DNA from 2 places in the Micromonospora sp. NPDC007208 genome. Region 1 is predicted to be linked to the other one. Evidence: predicted binding sites of a transcription regulator. Region 1 holds the regulator's gene; the other holds the start of a gene.
The links. Region 1 encodes HspR, which represses chaperone genes until heat shock. Its sites were predicted from a motif close to TTGAGTNNNNNNNACTCAA; they were not measured.

Region 1 (8,651 bases):
CGGCATCGCGGAACCCGGTCGATGGCGGGCCGGCCTGGCACTCGTACCCCGAGGTGAGTTCTCCATCGTCATCGCCGGGCTCGCGGTGGCCGCCGGGAGCGTCGAGCCGCAGTTGGCAGCGCTGGCCGCGACGTACGTCCTGATCACTGTGGTGACCGGGCCGATCCTGGCCCGGCTGCCGGACTTCCCGTGGTTCAAGCGGTGGCTGCGCAACCGCGCGGCGGCCCAGCGGCAGGAGCGGATTCCGGTCGCCGACTCACTTCACTGACGTCCACCTGAACGCCGCGGCGGCGTGGGTCGCACCCTCGCGCAGGTAGAAGCGGTGCGCCTCGGTCCGGCCCAGGCCGGACTCCAGGAAGACGTAGTCGGCGCCCTGTTCCTGCGCCCATGCCCTGGCCGCCGCCAGGAGGTCGGAGCCGACACCTCGGGAGCGCCAGTCGGGGTGCACCGCGAGGTCCTCGATCGAGGCCCGACGGCCGAAGCGCACGGAGAGGATGTCCAGGTAGACGCTGGCCACGCCGACCAACTGATCTTCATCGGATCGCGCCTCGAAGAGTGCGACGTCTTCGTGGGCGAGCAATTGCGCGGTCCGCTCGACCGCGCGGTCGCCGTCCCAATCCACGGGACGGCTACCGGGAGGGGCGAAAAGCCACTCCAGCCCCATGACGAACTGGGCTTCGGCACCCCGCTGGAACCGTCGAACGTGGATTGTCATAGGAGCATCATCGGCCGCGATATCGATGCAGTGGACCCGCCCATGCCAACGGTTGCGGAATTGCTCCTCATGGGGACTACCGCAGCAACCGTGGGCGGGTTACCGTTTCGCCCCAGCAGCCAGGGTCCGCAGGCAGCGTTGCCAAACGCGGGCGAGAGCGGAAGGTTGGCCGGTGAGCGTGCAGGAGTCGACGTTCCACGGCTTCGCCAACCCCGTCGATCCGACTCCGGCGGAGTTGCGAGCTTGGGCGTACAAGCCCGATTCGGTGCCGTTGGCCTCGATGCCACCCGACTGGGACCTGCTGGTCTCCGGCGATCGACTGGTGCTGACGCTCTTCGAGTTAGCCATGGATCCGACCTGCCCGGCCCGGCGTTTCGCGCTGCACTGCCTGTACATCTACGCGGCCGACGGCATCCGGACGAACTTCCGCGCCCACCCCAAGCGCCGCTTCCGCAAGCTCGTCGAACAGGCCGAGCGCGACGGCGACGAGCTGATGAAGATCTGGGCGCACAACGGCCGGGTGCTGCTGGCCCGACCGGATCTCTTCGTCTACCGGGACTGGTGCGAAGGCGGCCTGGTCCGCGAAAACCGCCGCCTCGGCTGAGGTAGGCCGCACTGATTTACGGCGAACGGGCCGGACCCCCGCTACGGCATCCCAGCGTCCCGGCCCGCACTGGTTACGGCGAACGGGCCGGGACCCCCGCTACGGCATCCCAGCGTCCCGGCCCGGCACTGGTTACGGCGAACGGGCCGGGACCCCCCGTGGGTCCCGGCCCGCACGTCGGTCACCGGTCAGTCCTGCTTGCGTTCCGTCTCGGCTCGGCCCCGTTCGCCGGCGTGGTCGCCGTCTTCGGCGAACCGGCCCGCGATGATCCGGTCCCGGTAGGTCCCCTCGGTCACCTTGTCGAACTTCTTGCGGACGGTCTCGGCCAGGTCTTCCAACCGGTCCTCCGTCTGCTGGGCCACATTCTTCGCCGGCTCCGCCATCGCTTCCCCCTCGCCATGCCGGTAGGTCCGGATTAAGCCGATTGGACCCTTATCGACAGGCTAACCGAAGCGGCCCGGACCGCGCCGGGAATCCAGCGTGGTCCGGGCCGAGAAGACAGATCCGGGTGAGCGGCGGGTCAGCGATCGGGCATGCGGCGGGGACGCCACACCACCAGGGCGGTGGACGTGCGGTTGGTCGGCACCAGATCCCGGCCCGGGAAGCGGGCCAGCGACTCCAGCTCGGCCACCCGGCGGTACGCGGCGTCCAGCTCCGCCTCCAGCCGGGCCACCCGCTGCTGTGCCTGCTCCAGCAGCCGCTCCAGCCCGATGATCCGCTTGACGCCGGCCAGGTTGATTCCGTCGTCCTGGCTGAGCCGCTGCACCTCGCGCAGCAGCACCACGTCGCGGACGCTGTAGCGACGCCCGCCACCGGCGGCCCGGCCGGGCTGCACGAGCCCCAGTCGGTCGTACTGGCGCAGGGTCTGTGGGTGCATCCCCGCCATCCGCGCCGCCACCGAGATCATCAGCACCTTGGCCTCGTAGGCAGGGTCACCCGAACCGAGGAACTCGCCCGACATCCCGCTCACCTCCGCGTCCATTCCACCGGACTAACCGACTCGACGCACCCGCGCGTCGAGATGTTCCCGAGCCGCAGGCGGGGTCTGCTCGGCGAACGACTCCAGCGCCGTGCGCGCCTCGTCCGACAACCGGGCCGGCACCACCACGTCCAGCGTGACCAGCAGATCACCGGCCTGCCCGTCGCGGCGAACCACACCCTTGCCCCGGGCCCGCAGCACCCGCCCGCTCGGCGTCCCCGGTGGCACCCGCAGGGTCACCGCGCCGTCGAGCGTGGGCACCCGCAGGTCCGTGCCGAGCACGGCCTCCGCGAAGGTGACCGGCACGGTCAGCGTCAGGTCGTCTCCGGTACGCCCAAACAGCTCGTCCGGCCGAACCTTGACGTGCACGAAGAGGTCACCGGCCGACCCACCGCGCTCGCCCGGCTCGCCGCGCCCGGCCAACCGGATGCGTTGGCCGTCGGCCACACCGGCCGGGAAGCGCACGTTCATGGTGCGGGTCTTGGTGACACCGCCGCTGCCGTGGCACTCCGGGCACTTCTCCTCGACCACGGTGCCGACGCCCTGGCAGTTGCGGCACGGCTCGGAGAAGCTGAACGACCCCTGGTTGCGGGTGGTCACGCCGGCACCATGACAGACCGGGCAGGTACGCGGTTGGGTGCCGGGCTTGGCCCCATTGCCATGGCAGGTGTCACAGACTCCCGGCGCGCGCAGCGTCAGGGGAAGAGTCACTCCGCGTACCGCGTCGCCGAAGTCCAGCGCCACCTCGGTCTCCACGTCCCGGCCACGGGCCGGACCGCGTGGCGCGGCCTGCCCACCGGCCTGCCCCCCGCTGAAGATCGAGCTGAACAGGTCCTGGAAGCCGGCGCCTCCGAAGCGGCGATCGCCGCCTGCGCCGCCGCCGAACATGTCGGAGACGTCGAACGGCATGCCGCCCGGCTGACCCCCACCTCGGGCGTTGCGCCGGAACGCGCCCGAGCCGAAGAGCGAACGCATCTCGTCGTACTCGCGACGGCGGCCGCTGTCCGACAGGACGTTGTACGCCTCGGACGCGGCCTTGAACCGCTCCTCGGCCTTCGGGTCGCCCGGGTTGTGGTCCGGGTGCGACTCCCGGGCCACCTTGCGGTACGCCTTCTTGATGTCATCCGCGGAGGCGGCCTTGTCCACGCCGAGCACGGCGTAGAAGTCCTTCTCGATCCAGTCCTTCGAACTCACCGGTCCACCTCCTTCCGACCCTGGTGGCCCGGCCGTCCCGCCCACCGCTGTGCGGTGGGCGGGACGGCCCGGTCACTGTCTGGCACTATTCCGGATCCGCGACCGCGACCAGCGCGGGGCGCAGCAGCCGCTCACCGAGCTGGTAGCCGCGTCGCATGACCTGTACGCAGGTCGGCTCGCTGACGTCGGCCGAGGTCTGGTGCGCGACCGCCTCGTGCCGGGTCGGGTCGAACGGGTCGCCCTGCTCGCCGAAGGCGTTCAGGCCGAACTTGCCCAGCGCGGTGGTGAGCTGTTCCGCCACCGTGCCGAACGGCCCAACCAGGTCGCCATGTTCCCGGGCCCGGTCCAGGTCGTCCAGGATCGGCAGCAGCGCGGCCAGCACCGAGCCGGTCGCCTGCTCCTGCACGAGGCTGCGGTCACGGTCGACCCGCTTGCGGTAGTTGGCGTACTCCGCCGACACCCGCTGCAGGTCCCTGGTCCGCTCGTCGAGCTCGGCCCGGAGCGCCTCCAGCTCGGCGCCGAGCGAGGTGCTCGTGCCGCCGCTGCCGTCCACCGGCTGCGCCGGGGCGTCCACCACCGGCGGACCGGACGGCTCCGGCCCGTCGGTGGAGTTGACCTCGACCTCGATCTCGTCGACCACGACCTCGGCGTCCTCGACCAGACCCTCGGCCGGTACGCCGGTCTCCGCGTCCGCGGCGGTCCCCGCCGGCTCGGCGGTGTCGACGAGCTTGCGGTTGTTGCGGATGACGACCCGCTCCCCGTCGCCGGTGGTCGGCTCCGTGGGCGCGGAGCCACCCGGCGTCGACCCGGTGTCGCCCGGGTCGGCGGCTCGTGGCTTCTGCGTCATGCGGCTACCTCATCCCCTTCGCGGTGGAAACGTGTCGGAGGGCGACGGTCACTTCTTGCCGTCCTCGTCCACGATTTCCGCGTCGACCACGTCGTCGGCGCCGCCGGCCTGCGCGCCGGTCGCGCCGGTCGCACCCGGGCCGGGCTCGCCACCCGGCTGCTGACCCTGCTCGGCCTGCTGCGAGTAGAGCAGCGAGCCGGCCTGCTGGGAGACCTGCGCCAGCTTCTCGTGCGCCGACTTGATCTTCTCGATGTCCTGACCGCCGAGGGCGCCACGCAGCTCGCCGAGCGCCTCGTTGAGCTGCTCGCGGTTCTCACTGGGCAGCTTGTCGCCGCTCTCGGCGAGGAACTTCTCGGTCTGCCACTGGAGCGCCTCGGCCACGTTGCGGGTCTCGGCGTCGTCGCGGCGGCGCTTGTCCTCCTCCGCGTGCTCCTCGGCGTCCCGGCGCATCCGCTCGATGTCGTCCTTCGGCAGCGAGGAGCCGCCGGTGATCGTCATCTTCTGTTCCTTGCCGGTGCCCAGGTCCTTGGCGTGCACGTTGACGATGCCGTTGGCGTCGATGTCGAAGGCGACCTCGATCTGCGGCACGCCGCGCGGCGCCGGCGGGAGGCCGGTCAGCTCGAAGGTCCCGAGCTTCTTGTTGTAGGCCGCGATCTCCCGCTCACCCTGGAACACCTGGATCAGCACCGACGGCTGGTTGTCGTCCGCCGTGGTGAAGACCTCGGAACGCTTGGTCGGGATGGTGGTGTTGCGCTCGATCAGCTTGGTGAAGATGCCGCCCTTGGTCTCGATGCCCAGGCTCAGCGGGGTCACGTCGAGCAGCAGGACGTCCTTGACCTCACCCTTGAGCACACCGGCCTGGAGGGCGGCGCCGACGGCGACCACCTCGTCCGGGTTGACGCCCTTGTTGGGGTCGCGACCGGTGAGCTGCTTGACCAGGTCGGTCACGGCGGGCATCCGGGTCGAACCGCCGACCAGGATGACGTGCTCGACGTCGGAGATCTTGATCCCGGCGTCCTTCACGGCCTGCTCGAACGGGCCCTTGCACCGGTCCAGCAGGTCCTGCGTCATCCGCTGGAACTCGGCGCGGCTGAGCGTCACGTCGAGGTGCAGCGGGCCGGCCGCGCCGGCGGTGATGTACGGCAGGTTGATGTTGGTGGTGGTGGCGGCGGACAGCTCGATCTTGGCCTTCTCGGCGGCCTCACGGAGCCGCTGGAGGGCCATCTTGTCCTGACCGAGGTCGATGCCGTGCTCACCGCGGAACGTCTTGACCAGGTGGTCGATGATCCGCTGGTCCCAGTCGTCGCCACCGAGGTGGTTGTCACCGCTTGTCGACTTGACCTCGATGACGCCCTCGGCCAGCTCGAGCAGCGACACGTCGAAGGTGCCGCCGCCGAGGTCGAAGACCAGGACGGTCTGCTCCTTGGAGCCCTTGTCCAGCCCGTACGCCAGGGCGGCCGCGGTCGGCTCGTTGACGATCCGCAGCACGTTGAAGCCGGCGATCTCACCGGCCTCCTTGGTGGCCTGGCGCTGGCTGTCGTTGAAGTAGGCCGGGACGGTGATCACCGCGTCGGTGATCTGCTCGCCCAGGTACGCCTCGGCGTCCCGCTTGAGCTTCATCAGCGTCCGGGCCGAGATCTCCTGCGGGGTGTACTTCTTGCCGTCGATGTCGACGGACCAGTTCGTGCCGACCTCGCGCTTGACCGACCGGATCGTCCGGTCCGGGTTGGTCACCGCTTGGCGCTTGGCGACCTCACCGACGAGCACCTCGCCGTTGCGGGCGAACGCGACGATCGACGGAGTCGTCCGCGACCCCTCAGCGTTGGCGATGACGGTGGGCTCACCGCCCTCGAGAACGCTGACGCAGGAGTTCGTCGTGCCGAGGTCGATACCGACCGCACGTGCCATCTTCGCTTCCTCGCTTCGTAAGGTTGTGCAGGTGACGGGCGTCGCCCGTGGGCTGCTGGCGAGCACCGCCCGCAGCGGGCCCCACCACAAGTTGAGTGAACTTGACTCAATAGTGCCACGCGTTGGCCAATCGTCAAGTTGACTTGAGTCAACCCGACGCAACCCACCCGTTATTACCGTCCGGTTGTCTTCCCTTGCATCGGTCGGGCACGCTTTAGCGGTGACGACGCACGGCGATCCCGCCACCCGTTCCGGCGCGCCCGCCGTCGCAGCCCGCACCGACCCGTCGGACGCCGCGGAGGAGCCGCCCGCCACCACCGGGGACGACGGCCTCCCCGGGGCGCTGTCGGGCCTCCGGGAGGCGATCGGCGCGACCCGGTATCCCCTCGCACTGCCCTCTGCCAGCTCCGCCCGGCACACCGCCACCGCCCTCACCGACCAGCTCGACGACTACCTGCTGCCCCGGCTCGCCCGGCTGGACGCCCCACTGCTCGTGGTGGTCGGCGGCTCCACCGGCGCGGGAAAGTCGACCCTGGTCAACAGCCTGGTCAAGGCCCGGGTCAGCGCCGCCGGCGTGCTCCGGCCGACCACCCGTTCCCCGGTACTGGTCTGCAACCCGTCCGACGCGGCCTGGTTCCGGCAGGGTGACCTCCTGCCCGGGCTGACCCGCACCACCGAGCCGAGCGACGACCCGCGCGCCCTGCACCTCGTCACCGCCCCGGCCCTGCCCGCCGGGCTGGCGTTCCTCGACGCGCCCGACATCGACTCGGTCGTCGACGCCAACCGGGCGCTCGCCACCCAACTGCTGGCCGCCGCCGACCTGTGGCTCTTCGTCACCACCGCCGCCCGGTACGCCGACGCGGTGCCCTGGGAGCTGCTGCGCAGTGCCCGGGCGCGCGGCGCGGTGATCGCCATGGTGCTGGACCGGGTGCCCGCCGAGGCCACCGACGAGATCGCCGCGCACCTGACCGAGATGCTCGCCGAGCAGGACCTCGGCCGGGCGCCGCTGTTCGTGTTGCCCGAGACCTGGGTCGACGGTCAGGGGCTGCTGCCCGAGGGGGTGACCGCGCCGCTGGCCGACTGGTTCGCCCGGTTGGCCGCCGACGTGGACGCGCGGGCGGCGGTGGTCCGCCAGACCCTCGACGGGGCGCTGGCCGCACTCCACCCCGCCGTGGAGGAGCTGGCCGACGCCGCCGACGAGCAGCTCGCCGCCGCCGACGGGCTGGACGAACGGGTCCGGGCCGCGTACCGGGGTGCCGAACGCACCGTCGAGCAGGGGCTCCAGGACGGCCGGTTGCTCCGCGGTGAGGTGCTCGCCCGCTGGCAGGAGTTCGTCGGCACCGGTGAGCTGTTCCGCACGCTGGAGGCCCGGATCGGCCGCCTACGGGACCGGGTCGTGGCCGCCGTCACCGGTCGACCGGCGCCCTCCGTCGAGTTGCGCAACGCCATCGAGTCCCAGCTGGTGACGTTGCTGCGCGGGGTGGCCTCGGAGGCCGCCGAGTCCGCGTACACCGGGTGGAAGGCACACCCGGCCGGTGCCGGGCTGCTCGACCCGGCGCTCGCCCATCCCAGCGACGACCTACCCGAACGTGCCGAGCGGATGGTCCGGGACTGGCAGCGCGGCGTGCTGGAACTGGTCCGGGTCGAGGGCGGCGACAAGCGGTTCGTGGCCCGCACCGCCGCGTACGCGGTGAACGCCACCGGGCTGGCCGTGATGATCGCCGTCTTCGCCTCCACCGCGTTCATCCCGACCGGGCTGGAGTTGGCCACCGGGGCCGGCACCACTGTCGCCGCGCAGGCCGTCCTCCAGGCGATCTTCGGCGACCAGGCGGTGCGTACCCTCGCCGCCAAGGCCCGCACCGACCTGCTGGACCGGGTGCGGACGCTGCTCGACGCGGAGGCCGACCGCTTCCTGAGCCGCACCGCCGACGCCCGTCCCGCCGCGGACGCCGGCGACGGGTTGCGCCGGGCCGCCGGCCGGGTCGAGTTGGCCCGGCATCGCAGCGGGCTGTCCGCCGGCGACGAGGAGGGTTTCCGGTGAGCAACATCGCCGGCCGGGTACGTGAGGTGTTCCGCGGGGACCAGCGGGTCGACGCCGACGCGCTGATCGCCCGACTGGAGGCGGTACGCCGGTTCCTGACCGCCGTGGACGGCCTGCTGCCGGACGCCGAGCTGGTGCCCGCGCACACCCTGGTCGAGCGGGCCGGCACCCGGCTCGCGCTGTCCCGGGACCACACGGTGGTCGCCCTGGCCGGTGCCACGGGCAGCGGCAAGTCCAGCCTCTTCAACGCGCTGGCCCAGCTGGAACTCTCGCCGGTCGGGGTCCGCCGGCCGACCACCGGCGTCACCCACGCCTGCGTGTGGGGGCCGCTGGAGGGCGCCAACCGGCTGCTCGACTGGATCG
Region 2 (8,651 bases), on a different contig from region 1:
ACTGGTGATGGCGACGAACATGACCGTCGGGATGACGGTGTGGATGCGCTACCGGGCGCACCAGTGGCGTGGGGTCGTCGAGATGGCCGCCGCGATGTACGTGCCGTTCCTGCTGGTGCTCGTCCCGTGGTGGGCCGGCCTGCTGGATGCCGACGCCCTGATGCTCGGCGGCCATCTGCTGATGGTGCCGGCCATGGTGCTGGTGGCGGTGCGCCATCGACACGAGGCGTCGGTGCCGGTGCGCCGGCATCCGGCCGTGGTAGCGCTCGCCCGCCGCTGGCCGGCCGGGTTGGCGGTGCTGTTGACCGCGGACATGTGGGTCGATCCGAGTGTGCTCAACCCGTGGACGATGCTGGTGCTGCCCGGTGGATACCTGCTGATCGGCGTGGTTCGCCGGACCCTGCGCGGGCCGGGGGTGCTCGCGACCCAGATGGTCGGCCTGGTGGTCTGGGTCGCCGTGACGCTTGTCGCCGTGGCGGTCGGGGGGCAAACGGCCGCGTGGCTGGTGGCGCTCGGGTGGCTGGTGCACGCCGGCTGGGACCTGGTCAACCACCGCACCGGCCGGGTGGTGCCACATGGGTACGCCGAATTCTGCGGAGTGCTCGACGCGGCACTTGGGGGCATCATGATCGTGGCGATCCTGACCGGCCCCCTCTGACCACGCCGGTCCGCCCGCCCCGCGCAAGCCGTCTCGACCTCGCCGATCTTGCACTTCCTGCTGGGACTTGTGCCGCGAATGGCGACAAAAGGGCGACAGGAAGTGCAAGATCGCCGGGGGCAGGCCGGGGTGCCGCGGGCACGTTACTCACGATCTGCCCAAGCACGGGAAACCTGCTTCTCCGCGACGTCCGAGGGAGCGTTTTTCCCCGAACCCGCCCCGATCTCGCATGCCTGGCACGGCGCTTGTCGCGCTCTTGTGGCGGTCGCCGCAACGGCCCGGACGGCGTGATGAAAGGCTTGGCACATGAGTTCCGCACCTGCACAGCACGACGCACCGATTGACGCCACCCCCGACGGCACCGACGAGGTGAGCGCCTTCACCGAGCTCGGGCTGCGCGCCGAGCTGCTGGGCGCGCTCGCCGCCCTCGGGTACGAGGAGCCGACCCCCATCCAGCGGGAGGCTATCCCACCGCTGCTGGAGGGTCGGGACCTACTGGGTCAGGCGGCCACCGGCACCGGCAAGACGGCTGCGTTCGCGCTGCCACTGCTGAACCTCATGGCGGCACACCGCCAGGGCGGCGACCCGGTGGCGCTGGTGCTGGTGCCGACCCGGGAGCTGGCGGTGCAGGTCTCCGAGGCGTTCCACCGCTACGGCAAGGACCTGGGCGCGCGGGTGCTGCCGATCTACGGTGGGCAGCCGATCGGGCGGCAGCTGCGGGCACTGGACAGCGGTGTCGACGTGGTGGTGGCCACCCCGGGGCGGGCCCTCGACCACATCGCCCGGGGCACCCTGCGCCTCGGTGGGTTGGCCACGGTGGTGCTCGACGAGGCCGACGAGATGCTCGACATGGGCTTCGCCGAGGACATCGAGGCGATTCTGGAGCACGCTCCGGCGCAGCGTCAGACGGTGCTCTTCTCGGCCACCATGCCGTCGCGCATCGACGGGATGGCCCGCCAGCACCTGCGGGAGCCGGTGCGGATCGAGATCGGCCGCGAGCAGACGGTCGCGGGTGAGGCGCCCCGGGTGCGGCAGAGCGCGTACATCGTGACCCGGGCGCACAAGCCGGCCGCGCTGGGACGGGTGTTGGACGTGGAGTCCCCGACCGCGGCGATCGTGTTCTGCCGCAGCCGGGAGGAGGTCGACCGGTTGACCGAGACGATGAACGGTCGTGGCTACCGCTCCGAGGCGCTGCACGGTGGCATGAGCCAGGAGCAGCGCGACCGGGTCATGGGCCGGCTGCGGGCGGGCACGGCCGACCTGCTGGTGGCCACCGACGTGGCGGCCCGTGGGCTGGACGTCGAGCAGCTGACCCACGTCGTCAACTACGACGTGCCGTCCGCCCCTGAGTCGTACGTGCACCGGATCGGTCGGGTGGGTCGGGCTGGCCGCGAGGGTGTGGCGATCACCCTCGCCGAGCCGCGTGAGCACCGGATGCTCAAGACCATCGAGCGGGTGACCGGCCAGCGGATCACCATCGACAAGATCCCGACCGTGGCCGACATGCGCACCCGGCGGCTGGAGCTGACCCAGGCGGCCCTGCGCGAGAGCCTGCTGGAGGACGACCTCGACCCGTTCCGGGTGATCGTGGAGACGTTGACCGACGAGTTCGACCTGATGGAGGTCGCCCTCGCCGCCGTGAAGCTGGCCCACGAGCTGACCTCGCCCGGCTCCGACGACGAGGAGGAGATCCCGCAGGTTCCGGTCCGCGGGCCGCGCGAGGGTCGCCCGGAGACCGGTGGCCGGGGCGGCGACCGGCGGGGCGGTGGCCGGCCACGCTCCGGCGGTGGCAACACCGTCCAGGTCTTCGTCGGCCTGGGCCGACGCGCCGGGGTGCGCCCGCAGGATTTGGTCGGCGCGATCACCGGGGAGACCGGCATCCGCGGCCGGGACATCGGCTCGATCGAGATCGCCGACCGGTTCTCGCTGGTGGAGGTGCCGCAGGGGGTGGCCGACGAGGTCATCTCCGGGTTGCGCTCCAGCACGATCAAGGGCCGCAAGGCCACCGTGCGCCGCGACCGCGGGGGCGACGAGCGCTGAGCACGCCGTCGGCGAGCGGGGTGAGCACCGTGACGATGCCGGTGGGCCGCCTGGCGGCGGAGAGGTGGGCGACGGTGCAGACGAGACAGTAGACCTCTGTCGGCGTACCAAAAGGGCCCCTGCCGTCGCAAGACGGCGGGGGCCCGGATGGTCGGAGCGTCAGACCGCGAAGAGCGCCGGACCGTCCAGCGTCTTCACGTCGGCCGGGCGCAGCGCCAGGGCGAGCACGTCGGCCACGTCGGCCAGGGTGTGCACGGTCAGCGCCTCGCGCACCTCGGTCGGCAGGTCGTCCAGGTCGGGCTCGTTGCGCGCCGGGATGATGACCTCGGTGAGGCCGGCCCGGTGCGCGGCGAGCAGCTTCTGCTTCACCCCACCGATCGGCAGCACCCGACCGGAGAGCGTCACCTCACCGGTCATCCCGAACTCGGGGCGGACCGGACGACCGGTGACCAGCGACGCCAGGGCCGTGACCATGGTGATGCCGGCGCTCGGACCGTCCTTGGGCACCGCGCCCGCCGGGAAGTGGACGTGGATCCGGCGTCCCGCCAGGGCGTTCGGGTCGATGCCGAACCGCCGCCCGTTGGAGCGCAGGTAGGAGAGCGCGATGTGCGCCGACTCCTTCATCACGTCACCGAGCTGGCCGGTCAGGGTCAGCCCCGGCTCGCCCTCCATGCTGGTCGCCTCGATGAAGAGCACGTCCCCACCGGCGCCCGTGACGGCCAGGCCGGTGGCCACGCCGGGCACGGCGGTGCGCTCGGCCGATTCCGGTGTGAACTTCGGCCGACCCAGGTAGCCGGCGAGGTTGTCGGTGCCGACGCGTACCGGCGTCGGGTCCGTCGCCAGCGCCACCGCCACCTTGCGCAGGATCTTGGCCAGAGCACGCTCGAGCTGCCGGACGCCGGCCTCCCGGGTGTACTCCCCCGTGATCAGCGCGAGAGCCTCGTCGGCGACGCTGACCTCGTCCGCGGTCAGCCCGGCCCGCTCCCGCTGCCGGGGCAGCAGGTGGTCACGGGCGATGGCCACCTTCTCGTCCTCGGTGTACCCGTCCAGGGTGACCAGCTCCATCCGGTCCAGCAGGGGGCCGGGGATGGACTCCACCACGTTGGCGGTGGCCAGGAAGAGCACGTCGGACAGGTCGAGGTCGACCTCCAGGTAGTGGTCCCGGAAGGTGTGGTTCTGGGCCGGGTCGAGCACCTCCAGCAGGGCGGCGGCCGGGTCACCGGCGTAGCCGGCGGCCAGCTTGTCCACCTCGTCGAGGAGCACGACCGGGTTCATCGAACCGGCCTCGCGCAGCGCGCGGACGATCCGACCGGGCAGCGCCCCCACGTAGGTGCGCCGGTGCCCGCGGATCTCCGCCTCGTCGCGGACGCCGCCGAGCGACACCCGGACGAAGTTGCGCCCGAGCGCCCGCGCCACGGACTCGCCGAGGCTGGTCTTGCCCACCCCGGGAGGGCCGGCGAGGGCGAGCACCGCGCCGGAGCCGCGACCGCCGACCACACCGAGGTTGCGCTCGGCACGCCGGTTGCGCACCGCCAGGTACTCCAGGATGCGGTCCTTCACGTCGGCCAGGCCGGCGTGGTCGGCGTCGAGCACCGCCCGGGCCGCGGCCAGGTCGGTGTTGTCCTCGGTACGCGTGCCCCACGGCATCTCGAGCACGGTGTCCAGCCAGGTACGGATCCAGCCCGCCTCCGGGGAGGCGTCACTGGCCCGCTCCAGCTTGCCGACCTCGCGCATGGCCGCCTCGCGTACCTTCTCCGGCAGCTCGGCGGACTCGACCCGGGACCGGTAGTCGGCGGAGCCGTCCGGCTCGTCCTCGCCCAGCTCCTTGCGGATCGCGGCGAGTTGCTGACGCAGCAGGAACTCGCGCTGGGACTTCTCCAGCCCCTCGCGGACGTCACTGTTGATCTGCTCGGTGACCTCCTGCTCGGCCAGGTAGTCCTTCACCCAGCCGACCAGCAGCTCCAGCCGGGCGGTGACGTCCGGCGCGGCGAGCAGCTCGTTCTTCTGCTCCAGCGTCAGCCAGGGCGCGTAACCGGCCGAGTCGGCCAGTTCGGAGAGGTCGGTCATCCGCTCCACGGCGTCGATGACCTGCCAGGCGCCCCGCTGCTGGAGTACGGAGGTCACCAGGGCGCGGTACTCGCGGGCGAGTTCCCGGGCCCGTCCGGCGTAGGCGGGTTCGTCGAGTTCGGTCGCCTCGACCCAGAGGGCGGCGCCGGGGCCGGGCACGCCGGAGCCGATCCGGGCCCGGGACAGGCCGCGGATGACGGCGGCGGGCTCACCCTCGGGGAGCCGGCCGACCTTCTCGATGGTGGCGACCACGCCGACCGGCCCGTACTCGCCGTCGATGCGCGGCACGGCCAGCAGCTTGCGGTCGCCGGTCGCCCGCGCCGCGTCGATCGCGGCCTGGGTGGTGGGATCGAGGGTCACCGGGATGACCATGCCGGGCAGCAGCACGGCGTCGGTCAGGGGAAGTACCGGAAGAGTTGCCATCGAACACCTGCTATCGCGTTGAGTTGAGCGTGTCTCACTCAAGTAACAAAGCGTTCCCCTTGTTCCGGCCTGTGACCCAGACCACTCTTCCGCCCGGTCCGTCGGGTCGCCCGGGACCGGCGGGCGACCCGACGAGACACCTCAGGTGAGCTTGCCCTTCACCGTGTTCACCACCGAGCCGGCCACCCCCGGGTTGGTGCCGTAGAGGCGGGGGTCACCCGGGGGCAGCACCGGTTCCGGCGCGTTCGCCCGCGGGTTGTCGTCGTACCGGAACTCGCCCTTGCCGTCCGGCGACGGCCCGGACGCCCAGCGCCCCTGGGCGGCGTCGGTGCCCGAGGAGAAACCCAGGTAGGTGTAGCCGTACTCCTCGGTGAACTCGCCCGAGTCCGGGAACGCCTCCGGCACCGGCATCTCCTCCAGCCCGTCCTCCTTGAGCTGCTCGATCGCCGCCAGCCACATGTTCTGGTGCATCGTGTCGCGGGCCAGCAGGAAGCGCAGCATCTGCTTGACGCCCGGGTCGTCGGTCATGTGGAACAACCGGGCGACCTGGAGCCGACCCTGCGCCTCGGCGGTGACGTTGAGCTGGAAGTCGGCCAACAGGTTGCCGCTGGCGGTGATGAACGAGCCGTTCCAGGGCACCCCGTTCGAGTCGGCGGGCAGGGCGCCACCACCGCCGTGGATGAAGTGCGCCGGGTTCTCACCGGCGTAGGTCGCGGCGCCTCCGGGGTCCTCCGCGATCCCCTCGGTCAGCGACAGCGGCGCGTTGTCCAACAGCCGGGTGATCATCGTGACGATCATCTCGACGTGGCCCATCTCCTCGGTGCCGACGTCGAGCAGCAGATCCTTGTACTTGCCGGGCAGCCGGCAGTTCCAACCCTGGAAGAGATACTGGTTGGCGACTGTCATCTCGCCCCACTTGCCGCCCAGCACCTCCTGCAACCGCCGGGCGAACGCCGCGTCCGGGCCGTCCGGTTTGGCCTCGAACTGCAGATCCTTGACGTGGCTGAACATCCAACCTCCTCGGTACCAGAAACAGGTAGCGAGGCCGTTCCCGCCCTGCTGACCCGAGCGGGCCAACCGGTGTCCCGCCCGGGTCAGGGCAGCGGCAGCAGCACCTCCAGCGCCACTCCACGGGGCCGCAGCCGGTACGCCCGCAACGCTCCCCCGTCCGTCGCGACGAGCTGCCGCGCGATCCACAGACCCAGGCCGGACATCCCGACGGCCGGCGCCGGACGCCGCAACGCGACCAGCAGCGCATCGTCGACCCGACCCTCGTCGGTGACCAGGATGCTCACCCCGGGGCCGCGCAGGGTGGCGTAGAGCCCGACCTGTCCGTCCGGTGGCCCGTGCCGCAAGGCGTTCTCCACGAGGTTTACCAGCACCTGTCGGGTTCGTCCGGCCGGCACCGGGCAGGAGGCCGCCCGTCGGGTGGCCCGCGCCCGTCGACGGCCGACCGGCACCAGCGCGGCGGCCTCCCGCAGGATGCCCGCCAGCGGGACGACCGGCTCCGGCTGCGGGGGCGGCGTCAGCACGCCGGTGCCGGCGGTCGCGTCGCGCAGCAGGCTCTGCAGGTGGGCGGCCTGGTCGCGGGCCAGCTCAGTGATCGCCCGACGGTCGTCACTGGTCAGCTCTCGACGCTCGTCGGCCAGCGCGCGGGTCAGCGAGGTCAGGGTGGTGATCGGCGTCCGGAACTCGTGACACAGCACCCGCAGCAGCAGGTCCGAGTCGGCCTCCGTCGGTCGCCTCTCGCCGGGTGTCGGCTCGATGTGGTGCAACCCTCGCAGCAGGTCCCGCAAACCGTGCCGTACGCGCATCCACCCGACTCCCCTCGTTCGGTGCGAACCCGCATGATCGGTACCCGCTGGGGAACGGCCCAGACATGCCGGGAGCCTCCACCTTGCGACTCGTCGTCGTGGACGATCACCCCCTGTTCGTCCGCGGCCTGGAGTTGCTTCTCCCGATCACCACCAACGGCCGCGCCGAGGTAGTCGCCTCGACCGGCGACGCCGCCGCGGCGGCGGCGCTGGTCAGCAACTGCTGCCCCGACCTGGCCCTGGTCGACCTGCACATGCCGCCGCCCGGCGGCATCCGGGCGGTGGCCGCGATCCGGCGGACCACCCCACGGGTACGGGTGGTCGCGATGTCCGGTTCCGCCGACCCCGGGCCGGCGGTGGAGGCGCTGCGGGCCGGCGCCGAGGGGTTCCTGCCCAAGACCAGCGAACCGGAGGAACTGCTGCCGCCGCTGCTGGCCATCCTCGACGGCTGGGCGGTGCTGCCGGCCGAACTGCTGCGCGCCATGCTGCGGCCCACCCGCTCCGCGCCCGTCGACCTGGACGGCGAGGAACGGCGGCTGCTGCGGGCGATCGCCGTCGGTCGCAGCACCGTCGACATCGCCGAAGAACTGCACGTCTCGGAACGGACCGTGAAACGGATGACCGCCGCGTTGCTGCGCAAGTTGCGGGTCTCGAACCGGGCCGAGGCGGCCGCCATCGCCGGTCACAGCGGCATCCTCGGGGAATGACGCCTCGTGGTCGGACCGATTCACGGTTTTGCTCGGTAACGGAATCGCGACGCGCCGAATGAATGGAAGGCATATTGTTGCGGATTACCGGGGTGATAGGTCAGACTTTGGACACATCCCGCCGCACACAGGGAGTAATCGGCAATGGCGAGAAAAGTAATCACGGTCCTGACCGACGACCTCGACGGTGGGAAGGCCGACCGGACGGTCGAGTTCAGTCTCGACGGCGTGGCCTACACGATCGATGTCTCCGACGAGAATGCCGGCGTCCTGCGCAAGGCGCTCGATCCGTACATCAATGCGGGTCGGCGGATCGGGCGCGGCCCGGTGGAGAGCACCCGTTCAGTCCGACGGCCGGGGCGACCCGCCGGCGCGGGAATGGATCGGGAGCAGAACCGGGCCATCCGGGAATGGGCCGTCAAGAACGGCTACAAGATTTCCGAGCGCGGCCGGATCCCGGTTGAGGTCGTCGAGGCATACAAGAGCCGCTGACGCGACTCGACGGGGCCCCGCCGGAAACGGCGGGGCCCCGTCGTTTCTCCGGGCACCGACGTGACGCGGCGGCCGGCCACCCCGGGCTGTCGCCCCGGGTGACCGGCCGCCGTTGGTACATCAGCTCAGTTGACGTCGATGCGCACCGAGTCGAAGGCGGGGGTCTGGTTGGCCCGCTCCATCATCGGCAGGCGGTGCGAGCCGTCGCCGGCCCAGACGGAGCACTGGGCGGTACCCGACTCCGGCAGACCCGGAATCTGGATCGTCACCTCGTCGGGCTGGGCGCCACCGCGGCCGTCCTCGGTCGCGACGAAGAACGCGGGCACCTCCTGCGGCTCCGGCGGAGCGGTCAGGCTGTCCAGCATCCGGCAGGCGGTGTGGAAGTGTCCGCGGACCAGGCCCTGGTCGTTGAGCAGCGAGCTCTCCACGTAGTAGCCACCCTGGCCGGCG

Region 2: a site for HspR is predicted at 5,212-5,230, ahead of lon (endopeptidase La). Genes of this name have one in related genera too.

The regions. Positions count from the first base shown of each region.
Region 1 is NZ_JBIAFG010000005.1:46,309-54,959, reverse strand. Features, by position in the region: gene ACFYL6_RS12070 (cation:proton antiporter) at 1-268, shown strand, start outside; gene ACFYL6_RS12065 (GNAT family N-acetyltransferase) at 257-715, opposite strand; gene ACFYL6_RS12060 (hypothetical protein) at 888-1,319, shown strand; gene ACFYL6_RS12055 (hypothetical protein) at 1,508-1,702, opposite strand; gene ACFYL6_RS12050 (heat shock protein transcriptional repressor HspR) at 1,840-2,280, opposite strand; gene dnaJ (molecular chaperone DnaJ) at 2,311-3,492, opposite strand; gene grpE (nucleotide exchange factor GrpE) at 3,578-4,339, opposite strand; gene dnaK (molecular chaperone DnaK) at 4,388-6,247, opposite strand; gene ACFYL6_RS12030 (GTPase domain-containing protein) at 6,468-8,288, shown strand; gene ACFYL6_RS12025 (GTPase) at 8,285-8,651, shown strand, end outside.
Region 2 is NZ_JBIAFG010000004.1:62,475-71,125, forward strand. Features, by position in the region: gene ACFYL6_RS09430 (hypothetical protein) at 1-658, shown strand, start outside; gene ACFYL6_RS09435 (DEAD/DEAH box helicase) at 965-2,698, shown strand; gene lon (endopeptidase La) at 2,858-5,188, opposite strand; gene ACFYL6_RS09445 (manganese catalase family protein) at 5,330-6,199, opposite strand; gene ACFYL6_RS09450 (sensor histidine kinase) at 6,283-7,002, opposite strand; gene ACFYL6_RS09455 (response regulator) at 7,101-7,709, shown strand; gene ACFYL6_RS09460 (Lsr2 family protein) at 7,854-8,201, shown strand; gene ACFYL6_RS09465 (hypothetical protein) at 8,327-8,651, opposite strand, start outside.